One region of the Microbispora sp. H10949 genome, then DNA from elsewhere that is predicted to be linked to it. Evidence: predicted binding sites of a transcription regulator. Region 1 holds the regulator's gene; each other region holds the start of a gene.

Evidence for each region. Region 1 encodes LexA, which represses DNA repair genes until DNA is damaged. Its sites were predicted from a motif close to TCGAACANNTGTTCGA; they were not measured.
Region 2: HHX40_RS18810 (DUF6504 family protein) is a predicted target of LexA. The motif match lies at 3,092-3,107, and genes of this name have one in related genera.
Region 3: recA (recombinase RecA) is a predicted target of LexA. The motif match lies at 3,478-3,493, and genes of this name have one in related genera.

What each region holds. Positions count from the first base shown of each region.
Region 1 covers NZ_JABBWZ010000011.1:279,310-285,382, forward strand. Annotated here, with positions in the region: gene HHX40_RS27900 (vitamin B12-dependent ribonucleotide reductase) at 1-1,313, opposite strand, end outside; gene nrdR (transcriptional regulator NrdR) at 1,424-1,882, opposite strand; gene lexA (transcriptional repressor LexA) at 2,313-3,026, shown strand; gene HHX40_RS27915 (MalY/PatB family protein) at 3,125-4,222, shown strand; gene HHX40_RS37205 (cellulase family glycosylhydrolase) at 4,232-5,878, opposite strand; gene leuS (leucine--tRNA ligase) at 6,059-6,073, opposite strand, start outside.
Region 2 covers NZ_JABBWZ010000006.1:505,486-511,558, forward strand. Annotated here, with positions in the region: gene HHX40_RS18790 (DUF6461 domain-containing protein) at 1-32, opposite strand, end outside; gene HHX40_RS18795 (TetR/AcrR family transcriptional regulator) at 113-733, opposite strand; gene HHX40_RS18800 (alpha/beta fold hydrolase) at 743-1,663, opposite strand; gene HHX40_RS18805 (hypothetical protein) at 1,778-2,992, shown strand; gene HHX40_RS18810 (DUF6504 family protein) at 3,182-3,448, shown strand; gene HHX40_RS18815 (DNA polymerase III subunit alpha) at 3,463-6,073, shown strand, end outside.
Region 3 covers NZ_JABBWZ010000001.1:773,395-779,467, forward strand. Annotated here, with positions in the region: gene rny (ribonuclease Y) at 1-817, opposite strand, end outside; gene recX (recombination regulator RecX) at 1,107-2,168, opposite strand; gene recA (recombinase RecA) at 2,177-3,310, opposite strand; gene HHX40_RS03430 (hypothetical protein) at 3,641-3,916, shown strand; gene HHX40_RS03435 (ABC transporter permease) at 3,975-5,060, opposite strand; gene HHX40_RS03440 (ABC transporter ATP-binding protein) at 5,057-5,935, opposite strand; gene HHX40_RS03445 (winged helix-turn-helix domain-containing protein) at 5,928-6,073, opposite strand, start outside.

The DNA of each region.
Region 1 (6,073 bases):
CCGATGCCGAGCTGCCGGTACGCCCGGGTGGTCTCGGCGATCTTCCGCGTCGGGAAGTCGGCGAAGGTGATGGAGATGTCCATCGCCGTGATGATCAGCTCGGTGATCTTCACGAAGTTCGCGACGTCGAAGCTGTCGTCGTCGCGCAGGAACTTCAGCAGGTTGATCGAGGCGAGGTTGCACGAGGAGTTGTCCAGGTGGACGTACTCCGAGCACGGGTTGCTCGCCGTGATGCGCCCGGTCTCCGGGCAGGTGTGCCAGTCGTTGATCGTGTCGTCGTACTGCACGCCCGGGTCGGCGCACTCCCAGGCGGCCTGCGCCATCTTGCGGAACAGCGACCGGGACTCCACCTCCTCGATGACCTCGCCCGTCAGCCGGGCCCGCAGGCCGAAGTTCGACCCGGCCTCCACGGCGCGCATGAACTCGTCCGAGACGCGGACCGAGTTGTTGGCGTTCTGGTACTGGACGGACACGATGTCCTTGCCGCCGAGGTCCATGTCGAACCCGGCGTCGCGCAGCGCGCGGACCTTGTCCTCCTCGCGCGCCTTGGTCTCGATGAACTCCTCGATGTCGGGGTGGTCCACGTCGAGGACGACCATCTTCGCCGCCCTGCGGGTGGCGCCGCCCGACTTGATGGTCCCGGCGGACGCGTCGGCGCCGCGCATGAAGGACACCGGGCCGCTGGCCGTGCCGCCGCTGGACAGCAGCTCCTTGGACGAGCGGATCCGGGAGAGGTTGACCCCCGAGCCCGAGCCGCCCTTGAAGATCACGCCCTCTTCCTTGTACCAGTCGAGGATCGACTCCATCGTGTCGTCCACGGCGAGGATGAAACACGCGCTCACCTGCTGGGGGGAGCGGGTGCCGACGTTGAACCAGACCGGGGAGTTGAAGCTGAAGACCTGGTGGATCAGGGCGTGCTTGAGCTCGTGGTCGAAGATCTCCGCGTCCTCGTCGGAGGCGAAGTAGCCGTTCTCGACGCCGGTCCTGGTGTAGACGCCCACCACCCGGTCGACGAGCTGCCGCAGGCTCGACTCGCGCTGCGGGGTGCCCACCGCGCCCCGGAAGTACTTGGTGGTCACGATGTTGGCCGCGTTGACCGACCAGGAGGCGGGGAACTCCACGCCGTGCTGCTCGAAGTTGACCGAGCCGTCGCGCCAGTTGGTCATCACGACGTCGCGCCGCTCCCAGCGGACCTCGTCGTACGGGTGGACGCCCGGCGTGGTGAAGATGCGCTTCATCTTCAGGCCCTTGCGCGGACGCTTCGCTCCCCGGCCTCCCGCACCCGCCGCTGTGCCGCTCACGGTCTCCGTCATGACTTCCCCCTCCCGGGGCCCGATGGAGCCCCTCTTTCCGACCACGCTCGTTACACCCTCATCGTCGCGCCGCACGGCTCGCTCCTCGCCCCGCCCGCCGGCGCCGGCGGCTACTCCCCGCCGCCGTGGGCCGCCCTGAGCCGCTCGATCTCCGCTTCGAAGTCCGCCAGCGTCTCGAAGCTCCGGTAGACCGACGCGAACCGCAGGTACGCCACCTCGTCCAGGTCGCGGAGCGGGCCCAGGATGGCCAGCCCCACCTCGTGCGAGGCGATCTCCGCGGCGCCGGTGGCCCGGATGGTCTCCTCCACGCGCTGCCCGAGCTGGGCGAGGGAGTCCTCGCCGACCGGGCGTCCCTGACAGGCGCGCCGTACGCCCGCGACGACCTTCTCCCGGGAGAACGGCTCGGTGACGCCGCTGCGTTTGCTCACCATCAGCAGGACGGTCTCCTGCGTGGTGAACCTGCGCCCGCATTCGGGGCAGGTGCGGCGGCGGCGGATGGCCGCGCCGTCCTCGGCTGCGCGGCTGTCCACGACCCGTGTGTCCGGGTGGCGACAGAACGGACAGTGCACTTCATCGCCTCCCTGAACGCCCATCCCGAACACAAGGTGTAGTGAACTTACACCGCTGTGACTACTAGATGTTGGGGTCCAACGGTAGAAGTGCCCGTCCTTGAACGCAAGTCGAACCGGGCGTGGCGGGGGAAGTTCCTGCTCGGCGGGCGTGTCGCCCCATCAGCCCCACCCGCCTCCCCTGCCCCGGGCATGAAGGAATAGGCCGTGCGGCTTTTTCGGGTCCCGATTTCCCCATTCCTTCTGAGCTGGGCGTACGACCCGCCGAGAAGATCGGGTAAATCGAACACGGGATCGATCGAACTCCCGTACGATGAGGAGAACGGCGAGATCGGCGATTTCGCTGGATATCGAACAATTGTTTGACGCTGATCTTGAATCGCGGTACGGTCGCTCTGTGCGACATGAGGAACACGGATTGAGAGGTGGCATCGTGAGTGACCGAAGTGAGCAGGCGAATGGCGTCGGCGACCTCGCGGTTCGTCGGCGTGACTCGCTTGGCCTCACCCCCAGGCAGCGGAAGATCCTCGAGGTGATCCGCGACTCGGTCCAGCAGCGCGGCTATCCGCCGTCCATGCGGGAGATCGGGGAGGCTGTCCAGCTGACCAGCACCTCCAGCGTGTCGCACCAGCTCACGGCGCTCCAGCGTAAGGGCTACCTCCGCCGGGACCCGCACCGCCCCCGGGCGCTGGAGGTCAGGCTCCCCGGTGAGCCGGTCCTGTGGGTGGACCCGGACGCCGCCGAGGAGGAGAGCGGCTTCAACCGGCCCACCGCGGCGTACGTTCCGCTGGTCGGCCGCATCGCCGCCGGTGGCCCCATCCTCGCCGAGCAGAGCATCGAGGACGTGTTCGCGCTCCCCAAGCAGCTTGTCGGCGAGGGCACGCTGTTCCTGCTCCAGGTCTCCGGCGACTCGATGATCGAGGCCGCCATCGCGGACGGCGACTGGGTCGTGGTGCGGCAGCAGCCGGTGGCCGACAACGGTGACATCGTCGCGGCGATGATCGACGGCGAGGCCACCGTGAAGACGTTCAAGCGCAAGGACGGGCACGTGTGGCTGGTGCCGCACAACCCGAACTACGAGCCGATCCCCGGTGACGAGGCCACCGTGCTCGGCAAGGTCACGGCCGTCCTGCGCAAGCTGTAGTCGCGCGGCTGTAGTCACGCCCGTGCCGGCGTCCCGCCGCGGGACGCCGGTATGGCTGCTTCCCGGATGACCGATATCTGGCGATTAGGGTGAGTCCCGTGGAACTCGACTCGCTCTCCCTGGAGGCCGCCCGCGCCCGTGACGGGATCAAGTGGGCCCTGGCCGCGCCCGATGTCATCCCCGCCTGGGTCGCCGACATGGACTTCCCGGTGCCCGACGCGGTCCGGGAGGCCGTCGCGCGACGCGCGGCCACGGATCTCGGCTATCCCGAGTGGCTGGACCAGCCGGCCGCCGGGCCGCTGGCGGAGGCGTTCGCCGAGCGGATGGAGGCGAGGTACGGCTGGCGCGCCGATCCCGGGCATGTGCGGTCCTACACCGACCTCAACCAGGCCCTCCAGGTGCTGCTGCACCTCATGACCGAGCCCGGCGACGCGGTGGCGCTGCACGTCCCGGCCTACGACCCCTTCCTCGTCACCATCACGGGGATGGGCCGCCGCCTGGTGCCGATGCCGCTGACGGCCGAGGGCCGGTTCGAGGTCCCCGATGAGCCCGTACGGGTGCTCCTGCTGGTGAACCCGCAGAACCCGTCGGGCCGGTCGTTCACCCGGGAGGAGCTGGAGGCGGTCGCCGCGTACGCCGACCGGCACGGCACGCTGGTGATCGCCGACGAGATCCACGCCGACCTGACGTACGCCCCGGCCCGGCACATCCCGTTCGCCACGATCCTCCCGGAGCGCACGGTCACGCTGACCTCCGCCAGCAAGGCGTTCAACATGGGCGGGCTGCACTGCTCGGTGGCCCATCTGGGCGCCAGGGACGTCAGGGACGCGATCGGCCGCCAGCCCGCCCACATCTACGGCGCGCCGAGCGTCCTCGGCGTGGAGGCCACGGTGGCCGCGTGGCGGCACGGCCACGCGTGGCTGGAGGAGGTGCTGGCGATCCTGGACCGCAACCGCCGGCTCGTCGCCGAGCGGCTCCCGTCCGGGGTGGGGTACCGCATGCCCGAGGCCACCTATCTCGCGTGGCTCGACTTCGGCATCCCCGACGCCGCCTCCTTCGTCGAGCGGGAGGCCCGGGTCAAGCTCAACCCGGGCCCCAACTACGGAGGCGGGGACACGTTCGCCCGCCTCAACTTCGCGACGTCGGCGCCGATCCTGGAGGAGATCCTGGCCAGGATCGCCGCCGCGCTGAAGTGATCCGCCCGCTCAGCTCGCCGCGCAGGTGACCTGCGACGGCACGCCGTTGGTGCCGGACCAGCTCGCGTTGAACCCGAACGCCGTGGACGCCCCGGCGCCGAGCGCGCCGTTGTAGGACATGTTCGTCACCGTGACATTGGACCCGCTGGCGCTGAGCGAGCCGTTCCAGAGCTGGCTGATGGTCTGCCCGTTCGGGAAGGCCCACTTCACGGTCCAGCCGGAGATGGCGGAGCTGCCCGCCTTCACCGTGACCTCACCCTGGAAGCCGCCGCTGTACTGGTTGACGACCTTGTAGGTGGCGGTGCAGGACTTGCCCCCGTTCCCGCTGGGGGACGCGGACGGCGAGGCCGACGGGGACACCGACGGTGACGCCGAGGGAGAGGATGAGGGAGAGGTCGAGGGCGAGGAGGACGGGGACGCCGAAGGCGACTGCGGCCTGCCGCCCACCGGCGGGATCAGGTACGGCGAGATGATGCTCTGCTTGGCCTGGTCGACCGTCGCCCAGTCGTCCTTCAAAATGCCGCCCGTGTCACCCGAGTTGGGGTTCCACGACCAGTAGGTGAACGACATGCCGTTCACCCCGGTGCCCAGGTACTTCATGAGCTCCTGGAGCCAGATCTTGTCGGTGTTGCTGGCCAGCGTGGTGCCGAACTCGCCCACCATGATCGGCGCGATGTTCTGCTTGTACAGGTAGCCGAAGTACTTGTCCCAGATGGCCGGCATGTTCGCCGGGTACGTCGGGTCGTCGAACCACGGCTGGTGGTAGACCGACGTGGCGTACTCGTGCGGCGAGTAGACGAGCCGGTTCGCCACGTTCAGCCGGACGGGGAACTGCCCGGCCTTGGTGAGGTTGCCGCCCCACCAGCCGCAGTCCTCGTCGTTGCTGGTGTCGTTGTCCCAGATGTTGGACAGGCCGCCGCTCGGGCAGCTCACGCCCTCGACGAAGATCAGCCAGTTGGGCTGCACGGACAGGATCGCGTTGCCCGCCCGCTCGGCCGCCAGGCGCCAGTCGCGGGACTCGACGCCGCAGCCCCAGCAGGAGCCGGTCGCGTTCGGGTTGGTGCCGTCGGCGTGCGGCTCGTTGTGCAGGTCGGCCCCGATTACCGTGGTGTTGCCCGCGTAGTGCTGGGCCAGCGACTTCCAGTCGGCGATCCAGGTGGACTCCGGCACGGTCGAGGTGTACCACAGCGCCGTCTGACCCGCGCTGGTCGGCCGGTGCCGGTCGAGGATGATCCGCATGCCCTTCTGGCCCGCGTAGTCCACGACCTTGTCGAGGATCTGCAGCGGCGACAGGCCGATGAGATCGGGGTTGGATGCGGTGTTGACGCTCGTCGCCTGCGCGCCCGGCTTCAGCGCGTCGTCGGAGAACGGCACCCGGATCGTGTTGTAGCCCAGGTTCGCCATGAGGTCGAGCTGGCTCCTCCACGGGTTGCTGGCCCACAGCCCGTGGAAGGTCTTGTTGTCGGTCTCCATGCCGAACCAGTTGATGCCGGTCAGCCGGACGGTGGCGCCGGTGCTGTCGACGATCTTGTTCCCGCTGGTGTGCAGGTAGCCGGTGCCCGTGCCGGCCGCGTTCGCCGGTGAACCGGTGGCGACGAGCACGGTCGCCGCCATCGCGACGGCGGTCGCCAGCCCGCCGAGAATGCGTCTGTACAAGACGTGCCTCCCACGAGGGGCGCACGCCACCGGTGAGCCGTACGGTCAGGCGCGCACCCCAGACCACCGCCGGAGCGGTGGTGGTCGCGGCATGCCCTGACCGCACGCCTCATCTATATGACTGGTTTTGTGGCTCGGGCGTAATTTTGTCCGGACAGCTGCCCGATCGTCAACGCCCGATCACGGGACGATGTT
Region 2 (6,073 bases), on a different contig from region 1:
CAGGCGTAGTCGGCTGCGGTCGCACCGCCCATCTTCCCTCCCTTGATCCGACCGGTCGCCGCACTCTAATGGATCTTGCGCGGTGCGGGTGAGGAGCTGAGGTCCGGGCGGTTCAGGCCGTCCGCGGGGCGGCCGCCGGGCCGAAGAGATGGTCGAGGTGGTAGTCGATGATCGCGGCGGCGGCCTCGTGGCTGCGCTGCCGGCTGAGGACGCTGGAGGTCAGGCCGTTGGCGAGCGCCAGAAGGGCGGCGACCTCGGTGCGCGGGTCGCGGTCGGAGGTGATCTCCCCGGCCTGCTGCGCGGTGGTGAGCCGGGTGGTGAGGAAGTCTTCCAGCGCGTTGGGGAGCGTGAGCCCGGCCGCGGCGAGCGCGGGGTCGGTGAGGGCGGCGGTGTAGTAGGCGGTCCAGGCCAGGGCGTCCAGCCGGCTCTGCTCGTCGGAGGGAAGGATCGCGCCGAGGACGGCGGCGAAGAGACCTCGAGTGGACAGCTCGCCCGTGGCGACGGCGGCCCGCTGCCGGACTCGGCGGTCCATGCGGGCGCCCAGTTCGGTGAGGCCGGAGTCGAGCAGGGCCTGCTTGTTCGTGAAGTAGTACTGGACGACGCGTAGCGAGACCCCGGCCTCGGCGGCGATCTCACGCATCGACACGGCCCGCAGGCCGCGGGTGCCGGCGATGCGTAGCAGCGCCTCGGTCAACCGGCGCCGCCGCTCGTCATGGTCCACCTGTTTCGGCATGCCGGTTTCCTAGTCGCGGTCCGTGCTGTGCTTCGGTGGTGAGCTCTCGGCCCGGGCTCGGCCGGGGAAGGTGAGGATCCGCTCGACGACCAGGTCCGGAGCCTCGACGGGCAGCGCGTGTCCGGCACCGGGCACGATCTCCACGCGCCAGGACGGCGCGATGCCGGTCAGCCGCGCGGCCACCGCCTCCGCGTCGAGCAGCGCGCTGCGGGCGCCCAGCAGCACCTGCACGGGTACGGACACCTCGCGTATCTGCTCGTCGGTGTAGGCGGGCGGGACGGGCATACGCCGGCGGAAGGACCAGCCGGCCCGCATCAGCTCCACCAGCCCATCCTCGCGCAGCACCCCGTTGTCGACCACGCCGGCCATGCGGTGTCGCAACGTACGAGGAAGCGCGGAGGCGACGGCTCCGGCAAGGGCCCACCGGATGAACCGCCTGGGCAACGGCGCGAAGCCGCCCGGGTCCACCAGCGTCAGCGCGGCCACCCGGCCGCCCCCGCCACGCTGCTGTTCCATCGCGGTCCAGCCGCCGTACGAGGACCCCACCACATGCGCGCGCTCGGCACCGGTCGCGGCCAGGACGTCGGTGAGCCAGCCGCCTACCTCGGCGCCGGTCGTGAGCGGCCGCGTCTGGACCGAGCGGCCTGGCTCGCCGAGCGGATCGACGGCGAGGACCGGGCGCGTGCGCGCCAGCGGCTCCATGTAGCGGTACCAGGCCAGCGCGTTTCCCCCGGCACCGGCCAGGAGGACCACGGGATCTGCCGTGGTGGGCCCGGCCCGGAGGATCCGCACACGGCCGGCGCGGGTCTCGACGTCGGCGGCGTCCACCGGCGCCGGCCACAACTCGCCGAGCACTCGGTCATAGGCGGCGTGGTACCTGTCACGCGCGGAGTCGCCGGTGAAAGCCGACGGCCGGTCAGGTGTACGCATGGCGTGCCCCGTCCCCTCTGAATGGATACAGTCGTATCCTAACGCCGCGGGACTCGGCAGAACCGGATGCCGGATGGGGGCGTCCTATGGGGTGTGCGGACGCGGATGAGGTGCGTGACGGCGGCGCTGGCCGCGATGGTGCTGACGGCGTGCGGGTCGACCCTGCCGCGCGATCTCGAGACCTGGAACGAGGCCGACGCCCGGGGCGACACGCCCGCCGAGCGCCCGTCGCCCCCCTGCCTGACCGGTTCGCCGACGCCTCGGTCCGGCCCGGGCGAAGACGGCGGGCGGGCCGGAGAGTGGCGGGGCGCGTACTACGACTACCGCGACCGCCTCATGGGCCTGGCCGTCACCCGGGAGAAGACCGTGTGGGCGGCCGGCACCCGGGTGCCCCACGCCTGTGGGCCCGAGACGAGTGCACCGCTGCTGCTGCGCGGAGACGGCGGACGGTGGCGGGAGGTCGCGGCTCCGCCGGTGACCGAGCCGCGTGCCGTGGCCGCCGCCTCCGACCGCGACGTGTGGCTGTTCGGGGAGATGACCGCCGCGCGCTGGGACGGGCGGAGGTGGACCACGGCGCCCGGCCCGGGTGGGAAACCGGATCGGGTGCACGCGGCGGCTCCCGGCGACGTGTGGGCCGTCGTGAACGCCAACTTCCTGGACGGAGCCGGGGGAGCCGAGGGGCCCTGGGGCTCCCGAGCCGATCTGCGGCGCTGGGACGGCAGGGCCTGGCGCACGGCACGGCCGCCGCTGGTCGCGAAAGACGTGGACGGCCTGCCCGGCGGTGAGGTCTGGGTGGCCGGTTCGAGCCGCGGCCGGGCGGCCGTCGCCCGGTGGAACGGCTGGTCCTGGAGCACGGTCCCGCTCCCCGCGGTTCCCGCGCTGCACCGGAACCAGCTCTCCGAGCTCGTGGACCTCGCGGTGGACGAGTCGGGCCGGGTGGCGGCCGTCGGCTGGGTCGCGTGGGTCTGCGGCACCGAGGAGGAGGACGTGACCTTCTGCGGCCGCACACTTCTTCTCCGGCGGGAGAACGGACGGTGGGGCTACAGCCTGGTCCCCGAGCCCGAGCTCGACCCCCACCTGCGGCTGGAGGCCGACGGCCGGGGCGGGTTCTGGCTGTTCTACGCGAAGAACGAGTGGAACACGGCGGTCGGTCACCTGTCGGGCGGCGAGTGGACGCACGGGACGTTTCCGGCGGGTCCGCTCGGGCACACCGGGGTGGGGTCCGTCGTCAGGGAGCCGGGGACGGCGCGCGTCTGGGCGGTGGCGGCGGACGGCACCGAGCGTGAGGAGCCGCCGTACCGGGGGAGCGGGATCTGGGTGGCCGGATGACCGGCCGGTGACCGCTGCTCGGGCGTGAGACGCGGGTGTGGCGAACACCTCCCGAAACGGACAGCCGAAGGCGCCGCGCCGACTTGCGCTCGGCCCTCTGTGAACGTATGTTCGAAGTAGCGGCGATTCTGCCCGAATCATCCGCCCGTCTTCCCCCGGGTGGCCACGAAGCCACAGGGAGAAGGAGTCTTGAGCAGACTTTACGGCGATCCGATCGAGGTGTGGGTGCGGGACGGGCAGCCTGTGCAGTTCGTCTGGCGTGACCGGCTCTACACCGTCCGCGAAATCCAGGATCACTGGGTGGTCGCCCGTGAATGGTGGAAGACCTCGGACGCCGATCCCGGGGAGCGGCGCTTCTGGCGGGTGGGGGCGGCAGCCGGCAGGGAGGTGGGGACCTATGAGCTGCGCTTCGACACCGCGAGCGACGGCTGGCTCCTCCTGAGGGCCTGGGACTGATGGGCCTGGGATCGATGGGAACGCTCCAGGAGCGGCCCTTCGCTCACCTGCACGTGGCGTCGGCCTTCTCCCTGAGGTACGGCACCGCGTTCCCGGACGCCCTCGTCCGGCGGGCCGCCGAGCAGGGCACGGACACGCTGGCGCTGACCGACCGAGACGGCCTCTACGGCGCGATCAAGCACGTCAGGGCGTGTCACGAGCGGGGCGTCCGCCCGATCGCCGGAGTGGACCTCGCTCTCGGCGCGGGCCCGCCGGCGGCGGGCGGCTCCGCCCCGCTCGCCGCCGAAGGCCCGCTCGCCGCCGAAGGCCCGTTCGCGGCCGAAGGGTCGTTCCCGGGCGGAGGGTCGTTCCCAAGTGAAGGGCTGTTCCCGGCGCCGGGCCGGCGGGCCGTACGGAGGACACCGGGCGAGCCGGCGCGGGTCGTCGTGCTCGCGCGCACCGACGGCTGGGCCTCGCTGTGCCGTCTCGTCACCGCCGCGCACGGGGCGGGGGAGCGCGGCGAGCCGTACGTCACGCCGGGGATGATCGCCGAGCACGCGACCGGCCCGGACGGCGGGCCGCGCCTGACCGTGCTGCTCGGGCCCCGCTCCGGCTTCGGCCGCGCGGTGGCCGAACGGCGCGACGACCAGGCCCGCGCCCTGCTGACCGCCTGGCGCGCGGTGCTCCCCGATCTGGTCGTCGAGGTCTCCGACCTGTACGGCTACCGCGACGCGAACGTCGCCGCCCGCATGATCGGGCTGGCCGACTCGATGGGCGTGCCGGTCGTGCTGACCAACGCGGTCCGCTACCTGGACGCCGCCGATCACCAGGTCGGCAACGTGCTCGACGCGGCGCGCAAGCTCGTGCCCCTCGACGGGCGGCACATCGACGACCCCACGGCCCACGCGTACCTGAAGGACGGCGCGGAGATGGCGCGGGTGGCCGCGCGGATCTGCGGCGGCGACCCCGGCCGGGCCGGGCGGCTGCTGGCCGAGACGCGACGGGTGGCCGAGCGGTGCGTGCTCGACCCCGTCGAGATCGTGCCCATGCTCGAACCCGAACGGCCCCGGCTGCACCTGCCGGAGGTCGGCGAGGACCCGGTCCCCCTGCTGCGCCGCCGGTGCGAGGAGGGGCTGGCCCGGCGGGGCCTGGACCGCTCGGCGGAGGCCCGCGACCGCCTGGCGGCCGAGCTGGGGATCATCGAGCGGAAGCGGCTGTCGGGATACTTCACCGCGGTCGTCGGCATCACCGACATGATCCGGGCGATGGGCGTGCGGTGCGCGATCCGCGGTTCGGGGGCCGGCAGCCTGGTCAACTACCTGATCGGCGTCGGCGAGGTGAACCCGCTCGAACACGGCCTGCTGATGGAGCGCTTCCTCTCCGAGGGCCGTCCGGGCCTGCCCGACATCGACCTCGACGTGGAGTCCGCCCGCCGCCTCGACTGCTACCGGGCGATCCTCGGCCGGTACGGCGAGGACCGGGTGGCCTGCGTGTCGATGATGGAGACCTACCGCGCCCGCAGCGCGATCAGGGACGTCGGGGCGGCCATGGGCCTGCCGCCGCACGAGATCGACGTTATCGCCAAGGCGTTCCCGCAGGTGCGGGCCAGGCAGATCAGGGCCGCGCTGTCCGACCTGCCCGAGTTGCGGGACAGCGGGCTGAACGACCGGTCGCTCCAGGCCGTGTTCCGGCTGGCCGAGCGGCTCGACGGGCTGCCCCGGCACATCGCACTGCACCCCTGCGGCGTGCTGATCGGCAACTCCACGCTGCGCGACCGCACCCCGGTCGAGCGCAGCCTGCTGGAGTTCCCCATGTCGCAGTTCGACAAGGACGACGTCGAGGACGCGGGCCTGCTCAAGCTCGACGTGCTCGGCGTGCGCATGCAGTCGGCGCTCGCCTACGCCCTCCAGGAGGTCGAGCGGGTGGAGGGCCGGCGGATCGACCTGGAGGCCGTTCCCCGCGACGACCGCGACACCTACGACATGATCCGCCTCAGCCGTACGATCGGGTGCTTCCAGATCGAGTCGCCGGGGCAGCGCGAGCTGGTCGCCAAGCTGGAGCCGCGCACCATGCACGACCTGATCGTGGACATCTCGCTGTTCCGCCCGGGACCGGTCAACTCCGACATGGTCACGCCGTACCTGGAGACCCGGCACGGTTTCCGGGAGGCGCGTTATCCGCACGAGTCGCTGCGCGAGGCGCTCCGGGAGACCAACGGGGTGGTCGTCTTCCACGAGCAGGTCATGAAGGTCATCGACGTCATGACCGGGGCGGGGCTGGCCGAGGCGGACCGGGCCCGCCGCGCCCTCGGGACGCCGGAGGGCCGCGAGGCCGTGCGGGCGTGGTTCGTGCCGCTCGCCCGGGAGAGGGGGTACGCCCCCGACGTCGTCGAGCGGGCGTGGAGGGTGCTCGACGCGTTCGGCGGGTTCGGGTTCTGCAAGGCGCACGCGGCGGCGTTCGCGCTGCCCACCTACCAGTCGGCCTGGCTCAAGCGGCACCACACCGCCGCGTTCCTCGCGGGCGTGCTCACCCACGACCCCGGCATGTACCCGAGCCGGGTGATCCTCGACGAGGCCCGCCAGTGCGGTGTGGACGTCCTGCCCCTCGACGTCAACCACTCCGGGAAGACCTGGCTGGTCGAGCGTA
Region 3 (6,073 bases), on a different contig from region 1:
CTTCGGGCGTGTCGTCGATGATCAGATTGACGCCGGTGGTGGACTCGAAGGCCCGGATGTTGCGGCCCTCGCGGCCGATGATCCGGCCCTTCATCTCGTCGCCGGGGAGGTGGAGGACGCTCACGACCGACTCGGCCGTCTGCTCGGTGGCGACCCGCTGCACGGCGAGGGTCACGATCTTGCAGGCGCGCTTCTCGCCCTCCTTGCGGGCCTCACTCTCGATCTCCCGGACGATCAGGGCCGCCTCGCGCTTGGCCTGGTTCTCGATCTCCTTGACCAGCTCGGCCTTGGCCTGATCGGCCGTCAGGCCCGCGACCCGCTCCAGGATCTCCTTGCGCCGCTCGGCCACCCGCTCCAGGTCCTCGCGGCGGTCGGCCAGCTCCGTCTCGGTCTCGGCCAGCTTGCGGGCCCGCTCGGCCTGCCTGCGCGCCTCCTCGTCGAGCCGCTGCTCACGCTCGGCCAGCCGGTTCTCCCGCCGCTCCAGGTCGGAGCGCAGCTCCTTGAGCTCGGTCTTGAGGAGGCGCGCCTCCTCCTCGACCTCCTTGCGCGTGAGCGCCGCGCTCTCGGCGAGCGACTCGGACTTCTGGAGGATCTCCCCCGCGTCCCGCTCCGCCTTCGTACGGATCTCCTCGGCCTCCCGCCGGGCCCGTTCGAGCTCCTCGTTGACCTCGGCCTTGACCTCGGCGAGCTGCTCGGGTGAGGGACCGGACGGCGCGGCGACTCCGGCGGTGCGGCGTACGACTATGACAAGGGCGGCGATCATCACGAGAGCCAGCAGCACCACCGCAACCGCAAGAACGATCACGATCGTGTCCATGCGCGCTCACCCCTATCGCCTCACGACAACCTCATGGCAGGGGTCACACGCGCGCAGCACGGCAAGGCCCGGTGGCGTCACCAGGACAAATATCGTCACATCGCCCGGACACCCCGAAGGGTGGCCGATATGGCCCGAAGGCCGGCCAAAGTCCTCGTCCGTCGTGGTTCACCGTTATGGCAATCCGCGCTGCGCGGAGTAACTCCTCACTGCGGTCGAGATTAAGCGTCAGAGAGGTAACGAGCAAGCAAAGATGCCCTGTCAAGCGACTTTTGCATGGTGCTATAGCTCACTCGAAGCTGTCGGGAAGCCCATCGGAGGGTATGCCCTCGGCCTCGATCGCCTCCCGGACGATGCGGAACGCCAGGCCGGGTGAGTAGCCCTTGCGGGCCAGCATGCCGACCAGCCGCCGCATGCGCGCCTGCGGCTCCACCCCGCGCGTACCGGCCAGTTTGCGTTCCACCAGCCTGCGCGCGGTCTCGGTCTCCTCGTCGGGATCGAGCCGCTCCAGGGCGTCCTCGACCGTCTCCTCGGCGACGCCGCGCCGCCGCAGTTCCTGCGCCAGCGCGCGCCGGGCCAGGCCGCGTCCGGCGTGCCGGGAGGTCACCCACGCGGCGGCGAACGCCTCGTCGTCGATGAGCCCGACCTCGGAGAACCGCTCCAGCACGGCGTTCGCCGCCTCCTCGGGCACGTCCCGCTTGCGCAGGGCGTCCGCGAGCTGGGCCCGGGTCCTGGGCGCCATCGTCAGCAGCCGCAGGCAGATGGCCCTGGCCACCGCCTCGGGGTCGGCCGGCGGCCCCTCACTCGCCGCGCTGCCCTCCCGCGGCCCGTCCGGCAGCCACCCGCCGGACCGCTCACGCCGCTCGCCCCGCGCCCTCCGGCCTCGGCGAGTTCCCTGGCCTCCGCGCGCTTCTCGCCCTCCCAGCGCTTCCCGGTCCCCGGGCATTTGCCGATCCGGCGCTTCCGGGTCAGGCGCTTCCCAGGCTCCCTGATCTGCCCGTGCTTCCCAGCCTTCCGGCGCTCGCCGGTTCTCCCGCCTCCTGCCGCGCCCCTGACGGCGACGCCCGGACCCGGCGGCCCGGCCCGCGCCGTCCCGCTCCGTGCCGTCCTGGTCCCAGAGGTCGAACCCACCAGAGCCGGCGGCGCCGTCAGCGTCGCCGGAGCTGTCAGTCCTGCCGGAGCCGTCCGGGGCTCGCCGTTCACGCCTGCGGATCTGCGCCCGCAGAGCGGCGATCGTCGCGGACGCGTCGTCGGCCGGACCGGCCGGCTCCTCGACCGGCCCCCAGGGTCCCGAGTTCCAGTCCCCCGGCCCGAACTCGTCGTCCGGGCCGGAGGGCTCGTCGCGCCTCATGCCTGCGCTCAGACGTCACCCGGCTTGGGCGCGGCGGCCGCCTTGCTGCCCCGGCCCGACGCGGACGCGGACGCGGTCGCTCGGCCCGACGTGGCCGCGGGCGCGGCGGCGGCCGGAGCGGCGGGAGTCTCGTTCGGCGTGTCGAGCCGGGGCCCGACCCCCAGCTTCTCCTTGATCTTCTTCTCGATCTCGTTGGCGATGTCGGGGTTGTTCTTCAGGAAGTTGCGGGCGTTCTCCTTGCCCTGCCCGAGCTGGTCGCCCTCGTACGTGTACCAGGCGCCCGCCTTACGCACGAACCCGTGCTCGACGCCCATGTCGATCAGACCACCCTCGCGGGAGATGCCCATGCCGTAGAGGATGTCGAAGTCGGCCTGGCGGAACGGCGGGGCCATCTTGTTCTTGACGACCTTCACCCGGGTCCGGTTGCCGACCGGCTCGGTGCCGTCCTTGAGCGTCTCGATCCGGCGCACGTCCAGCCGCACCGACGCGTAGAACTTCAGCGCCTTGCCACCCGTGGTGGTCTCGGGGCTTCCGAACATCACGCCGATCTTCTCGCGGAGCTGGTTGATGAAGATGGCGGTCGTCCGGGTCTGGTTCAGGGCGCCGGCGATCTTGCGCAGCGCCTGCGACATGAGGCGGGCCTGGAGACCGACGTGGCTGTCGCCCATCTCGCCCTCGATCTCCGCCTTGGGCACGAGGGCCGCCACGGAGTCGATCACGATGATGTCGACGGCGCCTGAGCGGATCAGCATGTCGGCGATCTCGAGGGCCTGCTCACCGGTGTCCGGCTGGGAGACGAGCAGCGCGTCGACGTCGACCCCCAGCTTCTTCGCGTACTCGGGGTCGAGGGCGTGCTCGGCGTCGATGAAGGCGGCGATGCCGCCGCCCTTCTGGGCGTTGGCCACGGCGTGCAGGGCGACCGTCGTCTTACCGGAGGACTCCGGACCGTACACCTCCACGATCCGGCCCCGGGGGAAGCCGCCGATGCCGAGAGCCACGTCGAGAGCGATGGCGCCGGTGGGGATGACCTCGATCGGGGCACGCGCGTCGTCTCCGAGACGCATGACGCTGCCCTTGCCGAACTGCCGCTCGATTTGCGCGAGGGCGGTCTCAAGGGCCTTCTCGCGGTCGTTGATTGCCATTGGGTGCCCCCTGGAGGGTGGTCGTCTGCTCGGTCACCGAAAAGCTACGGGGTGCGACCGACAATTTCCTGAGCTTCCCGCACACCGCCCGGAGGGCGGGTACGGCGGTCCGCCGCGTCCGGGCGCCGCGCGCGGCGCGCACCCCGTGGGCGACCAGACCAATATAGCCGAACGACTGTTCGATCACATGAGGAACCGCCGCCGGTGTCGCGAAACCGGCCGGAGTTCCCGGCGGCGTTACATTCCCGGGCGTTACCCGTTCATGGTTGTCGTCCCGTTGACCTGCGACGATCCTTGTAACAAAGCTGGATCTCCCGCGAAGGGGGCCTCGTGACGGGCACCGGCGACTTTGGCAGGCAGCGCCTGGCCTACCTGGAGGCACTCGCCGCCCGGCTCCCCGGCTACGGCCTCGCCGCCCGGCTGATCGGCGGGGACACCCCCGTCCTCTCCGTCTGGCACCCGGAGACCGGCAGGCAGACGATCGTCTTCGCGATCCCCTCCGGGGAGGGCTGGACGTTCCTGTGGGCACCGGGCGGACAGGAGAGCGCCGACGATCCCGGCCGCGCGGCCGAGACGATCCACTCGACGCTCACCCGGCCGCTCTGACCCGCCGGGACCTCGCCGGGATCCCGCCGGAAACCGCCGAGCCCGGTCCCGTACGCGGTCAGCGCAGGACTTCGCCCAGCCTGACCCGGGCGCCCGTACGGAGCACCGCGCGCTGGTACACCCGGGAGGCGAACAGCAGCACGCCCACGACCGCCACGATCATGAGCGCCACGGCGATGAGAATCTCTCCCAGGGGGACGCCGGTGGCCGCCGTCCGCACGGGCATGACCATGGAGGAGAACGGCGGCACGAGCGACAGGACGCGCGCGACCGCGCCGGTCGGCTGGACGGCGGCGAAGTAGGCCGTCACGTAGGTCAGCATCATGAGCGTGGTCATCGGCGTCAGCACCGTGTTCAGCTCCTCCTGCCTCGACACCAGCGAGCCGAAGGTGGCGGCGAGCACGGCGAAGAACGCGTAGCCCAGCACGAACCAGACCAGCGCGCTGACGACGATCCCGCCCATTCCCGGCGGCAGGTCGGCCGCGAAGCCGGTCGCGGCCGACGCGGCCAGCCCGGCGGCGACGACCACGGCGAGGTTGACCAGCCCCAGGACGCCCAGCCCGACGATCTTGCCGCCCAGCAGCTGCCACGGGCGCACCGAGGTCAGCAGGATCTCCACGATCCGGCTGCCCTTCTCCTCCACCACGCCCATCGCGACGTACATCGAGGAGTAGATGAACAGGAAGAACAGCACCATCACGAGCAGCGTGGCGATGCCGGTGCGCACACCCTGGTACCGCGCGTCGGCGCCGACCGACTCCACCCGCAGCGGCGTGACCGTGACCCCGGCCGCCCTGATCTGCTCGTCCCGGTGGACGCTTTCGAGGATCAGCCCCAGCCGCTGGTCGAGCTCGCCGTTCGCGATGACCCTGTCACCGCCGATCAGGGCCGCGTCGACGTCTCCGCCGATCACCGCCTTCCGCGCGGCCGCCTCGTCCGGATACCGCGAGTAGGAGAGCTGGGTGACGGGCGCGGGGGCCGGGCCCACCACACCGACGTCGAAGATGCCGTCGCCGCCGAGCACCTTCGGCAGGAACGCCAGCGCGGCCACCAGGATCGCACTGATCGCCAAGCTGATCAGGAAGGACTTCGTCCGGATCCGCGTGCGGACCTCCCGCTGGGCCACCAGCAACAGCCCGTTCATGCCACCGCCTCCCTGAAGATCTCGGTGAGGGTCGGCTGCCGCCGCCCGAAGTGCTCGACCGTCCCCGCGCCCATCGCCGTACGGAGGACGGCCTGGTCGTCTCCCTCCTCGCAGAGCAGGACGTCGCGGTCGCCCTCGCGGGCGATCCTGCCGGGCAGGCCGTCGGCCCACCCGGGCGCGGCGTCCCGGACCACGACGCGCAGCACCCCGCGGCCCTCCCGCTCCCGGAGCTCGGCGACCGGGCCGTACGCGACCATCCGGCCCGCGGAGATGATGCCGACCGAGTCGCAGAGCCGTTCGACCAGGTCCAGCTGATGGCTGGAGAAGATGACCGGCACGCCCTCGGCGGCGCGGTCCTTGAGCACCTCCGCCAGCGCGTCGACCGCCAGCGGGTCGAGGCCGGAGAAGGGCTCGTCGAGGATCAGCACCGTCGGCTCGTGGACGAGCGCGACCGCGAGTTGCACGCGCTGCTGGTTGCCCAGCGACAGCGCCTCGACCGCGTCGTCGCGCCGCTCGACCAGGCCGAGCCGTTCGAGCAGGGCGTCCGTGGCGATGCGGGCGGCGGCCGGGGCGAGGCCGTGGAGCCGGCCGAAGTACTCGATCTGCTCGGCGACCTTCATCTTCTGGTAGAGGCCGCGTTCCTCCGGCATGTAGCCGAACCCGCGCCGATCGTCGTAACCCAGCAGACGCCCGTCGAGCCGCACCTCCCCGGAGTCGGCGCCGAGCACGCCCATCACGATGCGCATCGTCGTCGTCTTGCCCGCGCCGTTGGCGCCGACGAAGCCGAACATCTCGCCGGGCCGTACGGTGAAGCCGACCCCGTCGAGAGCGGTCTTGTCTCCGTAGCGTTTGCGCAGTCCGTCGATCTCAAGCACGGGGGGTTGCCTCCATGATTCGCCGGAGCACGTCCATGTAGTTCTCGAACGCCGCCCGTCCCCGCTCGGTCAGCGAGAGCCAGGTGCGCCCCCGCTTGCCGACGAAGGTCTTCTCCACGCGGACGTAGCCGGCCTCTT